Regions from separate parts of the Parapusillimonas sp. JC17 genome, predicted to be linked through region 1. Evidence: riboswitches for the same ligand, from Rfam matches in the RefSeq annotation. Region 1 holds a riboswitch; the other holds the start of a gene.
The links. Region 1 has a riboswitch for glycine ahead of ACSBPU_RS07605 (D-amino acid dehydrogenase). Riboswitches for the same ligand answer to the same signal wherever they lie in the genome.
Positions count from the first base shown of each region.

Region 2: it holds a riboswitch for glycine, as region 1 does, so the genes downstream of both, gcvT (glycine cleavage system aminomethyltransferase GcvT) here and ACSBPU_RS07605 (D-amino acid dehydrogenase) in region 1, are expected to answer to the same signal.

Region 1 covers NZ_CP197474.1:1,580,652-1,587,671, forward strand. The annotation lists gene ACSBPU_RS07590 (pirin family protein) at 1-219, shown strand, start outside; gene ACSBPU_RS07595 (phosphorylase) at 439-1,314, shown strand; gene ACSBPU_RS07600 (YkgJ family cysteine cluster protein) at 1,516-2,007, opposite strand; gene ACSBPU_RS07605 (D-amino acid dehydrogenase) at 2,083-3,324, opposite strand; glycine riboswitch at 3,364-3,451, opposite strand; glycine riboswitch at 3,452-3,542, opposite strand; gene ACSBPU_RS07610 (PACE efflux transporter) at 3,708-4,181, shown strand; gene ACSBPU_RS07615 (LysR family transcriptional regulator) at 4,201-5,106, opposite strand; gene ACSBPU_RS07620 (M20 family metallopeptidase) at 5,262-6,389, shown strand; gene ACSBPU_RS07625 (IclR family transcriptional regulator) at 6,668-7,020, shown strand, end outside.
Region 2 covers NZ_CP197474.1:3,730,738-3,737,757, forward strand. The annotation lists gene ACSBPU_RS18065 (aspartate aminotransferase family protein) at 1-458, shown strand, start outside; gene gcvP (aminomethyl-transferring glycine dehydrogenase) at 598-3,495, opposite strand; gene gcvH (glycine cleavage system protein GcvH) at 3,538-3,915, opposite strand; gene gcvT (glycine cleavage system aminomethyltransferase GcvT) at 3,959-5,053, opposite strand; glycine riboswitch at 5,119-5,229, opposite strand; glycine riboswitch at 5,301-5,392, opposite strand; gene ACSBPU_RS18085 (Bug family tripartite tricarboxylate transporter substrate binding protein) at 5,525-5,953, shown strand; gene ACSBPU_RS18090 (NAD(P)/FAD-dependent oxidoreductase) at 6,017-7,020, opposite strand, start outside.

The DNA of each region.
Region 1 (7,020 bases):
GAGGTGGCCGGCAAACCGGTAGCGCTGCATCAGATCGCCATACTCGCCAACGATGCGGCGGACGGCGCCATCATCAAGGCGCAAGGCCCCGCGCGCGTCCTGCTGATCGCCGGAAAGCCCTTGAACGAGCCCATCGCGCAGTACGGTCCGTTCGTGATGAACACCAAGCAAGAGCTGATGGACGCCTTTTCCGATTTCCAGGCCGGGAAATTCGTTTAGGGGTCAGACCCCGGCCGGCCACAGCAGAATCGGACCCTCGATCCATTGCGTTGGGGTCAGACCCCATACGGGGTCTGACCCATGCGGGGCACGGCTGGGTTGGACTCTTGAGCCATTGCGTTGGGGTCAGACCCCATACGGGGTCTGACCCCGGCGATGCGGGTGCAGGGGCTGACCCTTTACAATGCCCGGATGAGCATTGAGCAATAGGGGGAAAGCATGACGACTGCATTCATGAAGGCCGTTGATGAACGCGCGGCCGATGCGCTGGCATCGGGCGCCTTGCAGCCCATCCAGGCCGAACAAGTCGAGATCACCGACGGCGGCCTGCCTTTCATTGTCCGGTGGCTGTCTTCGCTGGCGGCGAAGAACGTGGCCAAGCCCGCGATGCCGGGCGGTCCGCGCGATCCGGATTTCAATCCCTTCCTGTCGCCCGAACCGGCATTGACGGTCGGGCCTTTCGGCGATCACCATGTCGCCATCCTGAATAAATTCCCGGTATGCGATCGCCATCTCGTCCTGGCGCGTCGGGAATTCGCGGAGCAGCGGCAGCCGCTCGCTTACGAGGACTTCTGGGTGCTGGCCAGCCTGCTGTCGGAATCGGGAGGGCTCGGCTTCTACAACGGCGGCGGGCCGGCGGGCGCCAGTCAGCGGCATAAGCATGTGCAATGGCTGCCGGCGGCGCCCGGCAATGCCAGCCTGGATCCCCTGATCGCCCATCTGTCGGCGGACGCGCCCGAGTTGGCGCTCGAAGAACATGCCGTCCTGCCGGTCAGGCACGTGTTCGCCCGTGTGCTGGCACAGCGGTCGGCGGACATCGATGCGTCTGCGGCCAGCATGTCCGGCGCCTACGGTCTTGCGTGCGCGAAGCTGGGCCTGGAGCCCGACGAAGAAGGGCTGATGCCGCCTTGCAACATGCTGGTTCAGAACGGCTGGATGCTCCTGGTGCCACGCAAGCAAGAGCATTCTCACAACGTGTCGGTCAACGCCCTGGCCTTCGCAGGCGCCTTGTATGTGAAACACCCCGAGCACGTCGCACCCATCCGGAAGGCCGGGCCGCTGGCCGTGCTGGCCGAGGCGTCCTGGGAGCGTTGAACTGGGGGGCAGACCCCGTACGGGGTCTGACCCCGGGCCGAAAATGGGGCCTGCCGCTTGTTCATTGATTTTGGGGTCAGACCCCATACGGGGTCTGACCCCAGGCCGAAATTGGGAGCTGCCGCTTGTTCGTTGATTTTGGGGTCAGGCCCCGCATGGGGTCTGACCCCAGGCCGAAAATGGGTCTGACCCCAAGGCAGATCAGGCAGCGACGTCGCCACGGCGGGGCGGCGTATTTCCCGGGTCGAGGTCGTCGTCTTTTGTGATGGCCGGCAGCGGCGGCAGGCCGATCTTCATGCGGACGCGCTGGCAGTCCGGGTTGGGAGAACCATCTTCTTGCCAAGCCGGAAATTCACGGCACGGCGAAGGGCGCTGCTCGTAGATGGCGCAATGGATTCCGTCCTGGCCGAGCTCTCCTCGCAGCGCGATGCAGCGCTTGCCGCCATATTCCGTGCCTTTCATGCAGGCGCGCAGGGGTCCCACTTGCGTGACCAGTTCGGGAGGGACCATGCCGCCGCGCTCATCGGCGATTTCCCCGCAATAGAAGGAAACCCTGAAGTGTGCGCAGCATGCTCCGCAGCTGAGGCAGGGATTGGTGTGAGTGTCGTCGTTGGCCGCCGATTTGCCTCGCGGCGATAGGCGCGAAAGCTGCGCAATGGAAAAGCGCTCATCGAGCATGATGGTGTTCGGCACGGAAAGTGGAGCGCAGAGTTTACTACGCCATTTTCCGTGCGCGGGACGACTTACAAAATAAAATATTCCATGGGTTCAGGCCGCCACGGCGACCTGGGTTCTGGCGCCGCTGCGGGCGATCTCGTCGACCAGCATCTGCGCCGTGATCGGCGACAGTGTCCAGCCCAGGTGCCCATGGCCCGTATTGTAGAAGACCCCGGGCCGTCTGCCCGCCTTCACCCGCGGCATCATGTCGGGCATCATGGGCCTCAGTCCCGTCCAAGGAATGACGCGTGAAGTGTCAACCTGCGGAAAATGGCGGTGGACCCAATTGGTCAGGGGCAGTATCCGGTCGGCGCGGATGTCCTTGTTGTAGCCGTTGAATTCCGCCGTGCCCGCTACCCGGAAGCGATTGCGCCCCAGGCGGCTGGTCACGATCTTGGCTTCTTCGTCCAGCAGGCTGACCCAGGGAGCCCCCGCGATGCTTTGCTCGTCTTCAAGGTTGACCGTGATGGAATACCCCTTTACCGGATAGATATTCACACGGTCGCCCAGCATCGAGGCGAATCGCCGGCTGGCCGTGCCGGCGCAGACGATGACGGCATCGGCGTCCAGGTGCTCGGTGGATGCCTGCCTGATGGTTAGTCGATGGCCTTGCTCCAGGGCGGAGATATCGGTGACTTCCGTGTCCATCAGGAAGCGCACGCCCTTGCGCTCGCACGCCTGCGCCAATCCGCGCGTGAACTTGTGTATGTCGCCCGTGGCGTCGGAGGGCGTGTAAAAGCCCCCATAGCATTCGGTGGTCAGCGTGGGTTCGATGTCGCGCGCCTCGGCGGGTGTGACTTCGTGGCGTTCGAGGCCGCCTTCGCGCAATAGCGCATTGACCCGCCGACCGGCTTCGAAGCTTTTCCGATCGTGGAACACATGCAGGATGCCGCGTGTTTCCAGGTCAAAGTCTATGCCTTCGTCTTCCGCCATCTTGTACAGATGCTGGCGTGCTTCGATGGCGAGTCGTGTCGTACGCAGCGTGTTCTCTCGGTAATTGCCGATATGGCGGACGAACTCCGCCATCCATGAGTACTTGTGCCAGCTTGGGGATGGGTTGACGAGCAGCGGGGCATCGCGGCGCAGCATCCAGCGCATTCCTTTCAGAACGGTCGAGGTGCTGTTCCAGACTTCTGCGTTGCAGGCCGATAGCTGGCCGCCATTGGCATACGACGTTTCCATGGCGCAATAGCGCAGGCGATCGATGACGGTAACCGCATGGCCTTGCTTGGCAAGGGCGTAGGCGGACGTGACGCCGCTGATGCCGGCGCCGATGATGGCGATATGGTGCATGAGAGCTCCAGATAGATGTGGTCGCCGCCGAATGACGGCGACGCCCCATCTGTCCGTTTACCTGAGAGTTTCACCCTTGCCGGGTTCCCCTTCGGTGGGCGCCCAACGCGCCGCTCTCCAGATTGTCCTGACCGTTGCAGTCCTGTGGCCTGAGAGTTTCCGGGGCGGTTGCTCCGTCGGCGCCGGCATGGATGGCCGGACTCTTCTGCATGATCTTTATATGGACGAGCAAGAGCGTAGCCGGATTCCGGAAAGAGCTCAATTGGGGATAAACCCGTGGTACGGTCAACATGTCAGAAAAACTGATAGAAGCTGACTTTTTTCGGGGCTGAGGCGGAGGTATATTTCTTTCGGTTCAATCAAAGTATTTATGGAGTCGCACCATGCAGGGCGTCAAACGCAAGGTGGTTTATGTATCGCTTTATGAGCTCATCGCCGTCATCCTGACCAGCGTCGCGCTGGCGATGCTCGGGCATGCACCGGGCCATGCAGGCGTCGCGGCCGTTGCCGCATCCTTGATTGCGGTGGTCTGGAATCTTGTCTGGAATGCGCTTTTCGAGCACTGGGAATCCCGCCAGACGATCAAGGGCCGCAGCGTGAAGCGCCGCGTGGCGCACGCCATCGGCTTCGAAGGCGGCCTCATCGTGGCGTTCGTGCCTTTTTTCGCATGGTGGCTGAATGTATCCTGGTGGGAAGCATTCGTGCTGGATCTGGGCTTCATCGTATTTTTCCTGGTCTATACCTTCGTGTTCAGCCTGATTTTCGACAAGGTGTTTGGGCTGCCTGCATCGGCCATGCAGCCAGCTCCCTCGATGAAAGCCGGCCCGCCCACGTCCGAGGCGCGGCAGGCCGCCTAGGCCCTGGTTGATGCAGGCTCTAATCGCCGATCTGGCGCGGGCCCCGTACCTGCCTGACCAGCTCGATGAAGCGGCGCGCGCCCAGCCCCAGGGGTCGATCCCGCAACCAGACGACATCCACCCACAGCTGTAGCTGATTGCTGATGTTCTCGAAAGTGATCTCGACCAGCGTTCCGCTCTGGGTGAGCGGCTGCACCAGGGAGCGCGGCAGGTAGGCCCAGCCCAGTCCCGACCGTACCAGGCTCAGCGTGGCCAGGTAATTGTCGGTTCTCCATATCTGCCGCGCCACGACGACGCGGGGATCGGTTTCGTCGGCATCTCGGCCGGCCACGACGATTTGCCGGATATCGAGCAATTCCTCCTGGCGCAGCATGCTGCGGCCGTTCGAGAACGCGGGATGATCGGGGGCGATGACGGCGACCAGGATTTCGCTGCTGAATTCCTGAAAGGCCTCATGCTCGTTGGTGGCGGGACGCTCGAACACGATGGCCAGCTGGGCGCTGTCCTGTTCGAGCATGCGAAGCGCGTCGGCCTGCGGCGCCGAGAGCACTTCGACCTCGAGCGATGGGAATTCATTGGAAAGCAGGACCAGGGGATCATTCCAGGGTGCGGACAGCAGCTCGGGCGCAATAGCCAGCGTCAAGCGGCTTTCCAGGCCCTTGTGCAGGGCGAGCGCATGGGTCTGCAATTGGCGCAACTGACCCGCAAGCTGTCGCGCCTGGGGTTCCAGGGCAAGTGCGGCGCTGGTTGGCCGGGGTTCGCGGCCTGAGCGGTCGAACAAGGCCAGGTCGAGTTCCGCCTCGAGCTGCGCGACCATCATGCTGACCGCGGACGGTACACGGCCCAGCCGCCGGGCGGCAGCTGAAAAGCTGCCGGTGTCCAGCACAGCAAGAAATACCTTGACGTTTTCCGTCGTGAAGGCCATGGCGCCTCTTTCATCCTTCAGTTTATTTGATATGAGTGTAATGCAACCTGGATTTCCTGGCGCCATGTGTCGCGGAGCGGGCAGGTAGAATGGTTTGCGCTTGGCGCCGCGCGTCCGGCTTCAGCCTCTTGTCTAACATTCACATGGAAGGTGCAATGAACAGGGAAACCACGGAAAGCCTCGTCGCAGGCATCGAGGAATGGGTGCGGCTGGAATCGCCGACACACGACCCGGGGCGGGTCGGGCAGATGATGCAAATGGCCGGGGAGCAAGCGCGCAAGCTGGGCCTGAGCGCGAGTATCGAGCCGTTGGCCGGCGACGTGGGGCCCTTGCTATGCGTCAGTAATCGCAAAACCGGGGATGATCGACCGGGCATACTGATTCTCGCGCACCTCGATACCGTCCATCCCGTCGGCACGCTGCTTGAAAACCCGGTCCGGCAAGAGGGCGACCGCCTGTACGGCCCCGGCACGTACGACATGAAGGCCGGCGCTTACCTGGCGCTGGCCGCCATGGGGCAGGCGACCGCAAACGGCGGCACGGCGCTGCCCGTCGATTACTTGTTTTCGCCCGACGAGGAGACCGGCAGCCACGCCTCGCGGGCCAGCATCGAACATTACGCGGCGCGTGCGCGCTGTGTGCTGGTGACCGAACCGGCAAGGGCCGACGGCGGACGATGCGTGACCGCGCGCAAAGGCACGGGGATGGTCACCCTTACCGCGCGCGGTCGGCCGTCGCATGCTGGCGTCGCACACGAAAAAGGACGGAGCGCGATCAAGGAGATGGCGCACCAGGTCCTGGCGCTCGAAGCCATGACCGACTATGCACGAGGCATCACCGTCAGCGTCGGCACACTGAAAGGCGGCACCGCCACCAACGTGGTCCCGGCCGAATGCAGGGCGGTCGTCGATTTCCGGGTGCCCGATCGGGAAGCGGCCGAATTCATCCTGTCGCGCATCAATGCGCTGAAGGCCGTCGACCCCGACGTCGAACTGGCCGTCAAGGCGGAACTCAATCGCCCGCCCATGACGCGCAGCGACGGAACGGCGAAATTGCTGGCCGTCGCCCAGGATTGCGCGCGTCGTGCCGGATTCGAACTCGAAGAGGCCCCCATGACCGGAGGCGGCAGCGACGCCAATTTCACCGCCGCCCTGGGCATCCCTACCATCGACGGCGTTGGCGCGGATGGCGATGGCGCCCACACCTTGAACGAGCACATCCTCGTCTCGACACTGGAAAAAAGACTGGAGTTCTGGCGGCTGCTGCTGGCTGAACTGACCTGATTCGGGGTCAGACCCCATGCGGGGTCTGACCCCTTTTCCGAGGCGGCCAGGTTGATCGAAGTTCAGACCCCGCATGGGGTCTGACCCTTTTTCATAACGATGATAAGGTTGCCCGGGGTCAGACCCCTTCATGACGGTTGTTCGGGGTCAGACCCCGTATGGGGTCTGACCCCCTCTACCCGCGCCGTTTTCCATCAAATGGAATTGTTCTTCCCGCAGCCCGCGCCGCGCCTATAATGCCATCCGGCGCCCGAAGTCGGCGCATCACAGGAGCCATCATGGGAGGTAAAGCGGCACAAGGCGACGTTGGAACGATAGAAAGGGCGGTGCAATTGATGAAGCATATGGCCACTGCGGGACGCAGGGGGCTGCCGCTCACCCGGCTCGCTTCGGACACCGGCCTGCCTTATTCCACCGTGCACCGCCTGTTGCAGCGGCTGATACAGCAGCGGATGGTGGTGCAGAACGAGTCCAACAAGCGCTATCTGCTTGGCCCGCTGGCCTTCGAGCTGGGCGTGGCGGCCTCGATGTCCTTCGATCTGCGCGAGCCCTGCCGCCGTTACTTGCTATCCCTTGCCGAAGAGGTCGGCGATACCGTGTACCTAACTGTGCGCAGTGGCGCGGACGCGGT
Region 2 (7,020 bases), 2.2 Mb from region 1:
TTCCCGCCGGCGCGGTCGCGGTCCGCCGCGAAATCCACGACACCATCGTCAGCGCCGCGGCCAGCGGTATCGAATTCTTCCACGGCTACACCTATTCGGCGCATCCTCTTGCCACGGCGGCCATCCTGGCCACTCTTAGCATCTACGAGAAAGACCAGCTGTTCAAGCGCGCCGCGGGCCTGTCGCAAAAATTCGAAGACGCCGCCCACAATCTGCAGAATGCGCGCCACGTCATCGACGTCCGCAACCTGGGATTGGTCGCCGGCATCGAGCTAAAACCCCGCGACGGCGCACCCGGCGCACGCGCCGCCGAGGTGTTCTCAAAATGCTTCGACGCCGGCGTCATGGTGCGCTACACCGGCGACATCATCGCCGTTTCGCCGCCGCTCATCGTCGAAGAACAGCAAATCACCGAAATCTTCGAAACGATAGACAAGGTCTTGAAGACGGTCGCGTAAAGCGCAGGGGTCAGACCCCGCATGGGGTCTGACCCCAGACCTTCTTTACATGGGGTCGGACCCGAACAGGGTCCGACCCCGATCTTTTTTCGTGGGGTCAGCGTGGGGTCAGACCCCGTACGGGGTCTGACCCCTTACATCAAACCATGCTTTCGCTAGGCGCCTCGTTCTCGACATAGTCGCTGAGCGGGGGGCAGGAGCACATGAGGTTGCGGTCCCCGTAGGCGTTGTCCACGCGCGCGACCGGCGGCCAGTACTTGCTGTCGCGCAGGCCGGCGACCGGATAGGCCGCCTCTTCGCGGGTGTAGTCGTGATGCCACTGATTCACCAGCAGCATTTGCGCGGTGTGCGGCGCGTTCTTGAGCACGTTGTCTTCCGTATCCTTCTCGCCACGCTCGATACCGGCGATTTCCTGGCGGATGGCGATCATCGCATCGATGAAGCGATCCAGTTCGGCCAGGCCTTCGGATTCCGTCGGCTCCACCATCAGCGTACCGGCCACGGGGAAGCTCATGGTAGGCGCATGGAAGCCATAATCCATCAAGCGCTTGGCAATGTCTTCCGCCGTGATGCCGCATGCGTCCTTGATGGGGCGCACATCGAGTATGCACTCGTGCGCGACACGGCCGTTGGGACCCGCATACAGAATGGGGTAATGTTCCCGCAGGCGCGCGGCGATATAGTTGGCATTGAGTATGGCCGTCTCGGTGGCGGCGAGCAGGCCTTCGGCGCCCATCAGCGTGATGTACATATAGGAAATGGGCAGCACGCTGGCCGACCCGTAGGGCGCCGCGGACACCGGCCCGACTTCGGCGCCTTCGGGCAGGCTGCCGGATTCGTCCAGCACGGCCGGAAGATAAGGCGCCAGATGCGAGCGCACGGCAACCGGACCTACACCGGGACCGCCGCCGCCGTGGGGGATGCAGAAGGTCTTGTGCAAGTTCAGGTGCGAGACGTCCGAACCGAACTTGCCGGGCTGCGCCAAACCCACCATGGCGTTCATATTGGCGCCGTCCAGATAGACCTGGCCGCCCGCGTCATGGACGAGCGCGCAGATTTCCGTCACCGCCGTCTCGAAGACGCCATGCGTAGAAGGATAGGTAATCATCAAGGCCGCGAGCCGGTCGCCCACCTTGGCGATCTTCGCCTTCAAGTCTTCGACGTCCACATTGCCTTCATCGTCGGACGCCACGACAACGACTTCCATGCCAGCCAGTTGGGCGGACGCAGGGTTGGTGCCATGCGCGGAGGACGGAATCAGGCAGACGTCGCGCTGATGCTGGCCGTTGGCGCGATGGTAGCCGCGGATGGCCAGCAGGCCGGCATACTCGCCCTGCGCGCCGGAATTCGGCTGCAGGCTGATGGAGTCGTACCCCGTGATTTCGCACAAAGAGGCGGACAGGCGGTCGATCAATTCCTTGTAGCCCTTGGCCTGTTCGACAGGCGCGAAGGGATGCATATTGCCGAACTCGGGCCAGGTGACGGGAATCATCTCGGCCGTGGCATTCAGCTTCATGGTGCACGAGCCCAGAGGGATCATCGTGCGATCGAGCGCCAAGTCCTTGTCGGCCAGACCGCGCAAATAGCGCAGCATGTCGGTTTCCGAACGGATGCGCGAGAAGATCGGGTGCGAGAGTATCGGCGACTGGCGCAGCAGGCCCTGAGGGATGCCATGCGCCGCCGGCAGACTGCGATCGGCAGGCGGAGTCCAGTTGCCGCCCATCCCGGCGGCGAACACGTGCAGCAAGGCGTCCAAGTCGGCGACCGTCACGGTTTCGTCCAGGGATACCGCCAGTTGGGCGTCGCTCACCACGCGCAGATTGATGGACGCCGCCCTTGCCGCCTTGACGATGGCGGCGGTGTGCGCGCCGGTATTCAGCAGCAAGGTATCGAAAAACTGTTCATTGACGCTGGCAACACCCAGGCCGGCCAGCGCATCGCGCAGATAGGCGGTCAGGTAGGCGACACGCTCCGCGATGCGCTTGATGCCCGCGGGACCATGCCAGACGGCATACATGCCAGCCATGACGGCAAGCAGGACCTGGGCGGTGCAGATATTGGAGGTGGCCTTTTCACGGCGTATGTGCTGCTCGCGTGTCTGCAATGCCAAGCGCAGCGCCGGCGCGCCCTGGCTGTCTTTGGAAACGCCTACCAGGCGGCCGGGCATGTTGCGCTTGAAGGCATCCTTGCAGGCCATGAAGCCGGCGTGAGGGCCGCCATATCCGAGCGGCACGCCGAAGCGCTGTGCTGAACCGACGGCGATGTCGGCGCCCCATTCGCCGGGGGGCACCAGCAAGGCCAAGGCGAGGAGATCAGTGGCAACAGCCACGACGGCGCCCTGGTCGTGCGCGGCCTGAGCGAGGGCGCGGTAGTCTGCCACGCCGCCCAGGCTGTGCGGATACTGCAGCAACACGCCGAAGCAGTCGGGCAGCCCCTGGGATTCATCGCCGACCACGATTTCGATGTCCAGGCCGCTGGCTCGAGTCCGGACCACTTCGATCGTCTGCGGATGGCAATGCTGCGATACGAAAAACACCTTGCTCTTGGAACGCGAGCCGCGCCGCGCCAAGGTCATGGCTTCGGACGCGGCGGTGCCCTCGTCCAGCAGCGAAGCGTTGGCGATGTCCAGCCCGGTGAGGTCGGCCACCATGGTCTGGTAGTTCAGCAGGGCCTCGAGCCTGCCCTGGGAAATCTCGGGCTGGTATGGCGTATATGCCGTATACCAGGCGGGATTTTCCAGGATGTTGCGCAGGATGACGTTGGGTACGTGGTTACCGTAGTAACCCTGGCCGATGTAGTTGCGGAACATCTGATTCCGTCCCGCGATTTCCTTGAGTTCCGCCAGCGCATCCGCTTCGCTGCGCGCCGCCGGAAGCTTCAGCGCACCCCTTTTGAGGATGCTGTCCGGCACGACCTCGGCGATCAGCGAATGAAGGTCGGGCGCGCCGATGGCCTGCAGCATTCTTGCCTGATCGGCTGGAGACGGGCCCAGGTGCCTGGGGATGAAATCGGAATGGGGATCAAGTTCACGCAACATAGTCGACCTAAACAAAAACGGGTTCGCGGCGGGTAAATGCCATCAATCGTTGGAAATAGCCTGGTAGCCGGCGGCATCGAGCAAGCCGTCGATATCGGACATGTTCTCGGGCTTGAGCTTGTAGATCCAGGTATCGAAAGCCGCTTCGTTGATGAGGTTGGGCTGATCGTTCAGCGCCTCGTTGAATTCCACGATTTCGCCGTTCACCGGCGCGTAGATGTCGGAGGCGGCCTTGACCGACTCCACGACGCCGGCGGTTTCACCGGCCGTAAGCTGCGCGCCCGTGTTGACGTCGCCGACGAACACCAGGTCGCCCAGCTGATCCTGCGCGGTATCGGTGATGCCCACCAGCAGCAGGTCGCCTTCGGGCTTGACCCATTCGTGGGAGGATGTGTATTTGCGATCGGTGGGAAGAGTCATGTGTTACCCCGTTTGTATTGATATTAGTGTTTAGGAACTTGAATCAGGCAATCACTTTGCCGTTGCGTACGAAAGGCATTTTTACCACTTGGGCGGGCAGCCATTTGCCCCGGATCTCGACCTGGACCGCATCGCCGGGCTGCACGCCCACGGGGACCCGCGCCATGCCGATGGAAATCCCCATGGTCGGCGACATCGAACCGCTGGTGAGCTCGCCGTCTCCTTTGTCGCTGCGGATTTTCATGTGCCCGCGCATCACCCCGCGCTCCAGCAGCTTCACGCCGACCAGGCCGCGGTCGACTTCGGCGGCCTCGAGCGCATCGCGTCCGATGAAACCGCGGTCCGCATCCTTGAAAGATACCGTCCATGCCAGGCCCGAGACCAGCGGATTCACTTGCTCGTCCATTTCCTGGCCATACAGGTTCATGCCGGCTTCCAGGCGCAAGGTGTCGCGTGCGCCCAGACCGCAGGGGCGGACGCCGAGCGCGGCAAGGTCGCGCCACAGGGCTTCTGCCTGAGCGGCCGGAAGCACGATTTCGAAACCGTCTTCACCGGTGTAGCCCGTTCGGGCCACTAGCGCGCCGTCTGGCACCGCCACGCCGGTGAAGGGCTGGAGCTCGGCCGTTGCGGCCTTCCAGCCCGGACGAGCAGCCCATACCCGTTCGCGGGCATTGGGGCCTTGCACCGCCAGCATGGCGAGGTCGCGCCGGGGCAGCACCTGCACATCGAATCCTCCCGACCGGGCCACGTTCTGCATCCAGGCCACGTCCTTGTCGGCCGTGCCGGCGTTGACGACCACGCGCCAATCGTCAGGCCCAAAGAAATAGACGATCAGGTCGTCGATGACGCCGCCCTCGGGGTTCAGCATGCAGGAATACAGCGCCTTGCCCGGCACCGTCAGCTTTGCGACGTCGTTCGCAAGCAGGCGCTGCAGGTAGCCCTTGGCGCCTGCGCCTTTCACGTCGACATTCAGCATGTGCGAGACGTCGAACATGCCGGCATCCTGGCGCACGGCGTGGTGCTCCTCGAGCTGCGACCCATAGGACACGGGCATGTCCCAGCCACCGAAATCGACCATCTTGGCGCCGGATTCGATATGCACCGCATACAGGGGGGTTTGCTTTAGGGTAGAAGACATGGGGGCTCCGGTGACGGGAAAACGACTGATGGAAATACGACGTAAGCCAGCTAACACGCTGGCCGCATCGCCCTTCTGTCCTTTTGCCTGAGAGTTGGCCCCTGGTCAAGGGGTATTCACCTTCGGCGCCCGGCCGGCCAATATGCGGCGGCCTGAGTCTCTCCAGAATGCTGTCTTGCTTGGCCCGGGGTCAGACCCCGTACGGGGTCTGACCCCTGACGCAAAGGGGTCTGACCCCAGGCAAAGCAATACACGAGCGGTACGGGGTGCCTGAGCGATTCTGGGCGAATTGCGCCTTCGGCGGCCGGGGAAAAGCCGGCGCTCTCCCACTCGATGTGAACAGCAGCCCGTAAGAATAACTCGAAAGCGCCCTGAATTCAAAGCGGTTTCCGCTCTTCGTCAGCCGGCTGTTCGCCGTCCAGCAGCTTCATGTTATCCAGCAGCTTCAGCAGGTAATGCAGGGTATGGCTCATGTCGCTCAGGGAAAAGTCCGCCCCGGCGCTGCAGGACGTCCTGTCGGGCCAGGCGGACTTCGTCTGCGATCCGGGCATCGCCTTTCCCCATATCCGTACGAACAAGGTCAAGCTGCTGGGCATCGTCAGTGCCACGCGCTCACCCTTCTTCCCGGACGCTCCCACCGTGGGCGAATTGGGCTTCAAGGAAGCAGACCTGGATATCTGGTTCGGCATGTGGGCGCCCAAGGGCACACCGCCCGAAATCCTCGAGCGCTTGAACAAGGAATTGGCCAAGGCGCTGTCTGACAAGGATGTGGAAGAGCGCTATAACGGCCTGGGCGCGGAAACGAAAACGCTGGACTCCCGGCAGTTCCGCCAACTGCTGCTCGACGAGCGCAAGCTGCTTGCCGCCTTGATCGAAGAACAGAAAATCAACGTCGAATAGGCGATGACGCGCGGGCGTTCCGGACAGGAACCGAAGTCGCCCGCATCAACGGCACCGCCGCGGTCAGCCTGCCAGCGCCCGCCCGCAGGCCACCCCGGAGGCCCATGCCCACTGGAAGTTGTAGCCGCCCAGCCAGCCGGTGACGTCCACCGCTTCGCCGATGAAGTACAGACCCGGCACGCTGCGTGCCTCCATGGTTTTCTGGTTCAGGCCGCGCGTGTCCACGCCGCCGCGCATGACCTCGGCCTTCTTGTATCCGACCGTGCCGCTGGGCATGAGCGCCCAGTCATGGATGCGCGACGCGAGCCGGCGCAGCGTCTTGTCCGGCACATCGGCCAGTCTGCGCGTGGCCAGGTCCGGCGCGGCGGAATCCAGCGTCGCAAGCAGTTGTTCGGCCAGCCGCTTGGGCCACAGCCCGGCCAGCACCGTGCCAAGTTGCTGGCGGCTGCCGGGCTTCGCGTCCAGCAGCTCGCGCTCCAGATCCTGTGCATGAGCAAGATCGATATGTATGGTCTCGCCGGGGTTCCAGTAGCTGGAGATCTGCAGGATCGCCGGGCCGGACAGGCCGCGATGCGTAAAAAGCAGATCTTCGAGGAACACGGCCGGTGCCACGCCGCGCGCCCTGCCGGACGTTGCCTTGCCACCCTCCGGCTTGCTGCGCACGCATACTTCCAGCGCCACGCCGCTGAGCTCGGAAAACGGCGCCCATGATGCCGGATCGAAGGTCAGCGGAACCAGCGCGGGACGCGGCTCCACGACTTTCAGGCCGAACTGGCGGGCGATGCCCAGCGCGAAATCCGTGGCGCCCAGTTGCGGGATCGCCATGCCGCCCGTCGCCAGGACGAGCTGGCGAGCCTCGATGGGGCCCTGATCTGTAGCGAGGCGGAACCCGTCCGCCTCACGCTGGATTTCGCTCACTGCGCACGGCATGCGCCACGACACCTTGCCGGCCTCGCACTCGCGCCGCAGCATGTCGATGATGTCTTCGCTGGATTCATCGCAGAACAATTGGCCGCGATGCTTTTCATGCCAGGAAATGCCGTGCTTGCGGATCAGGTCGAGAAAGT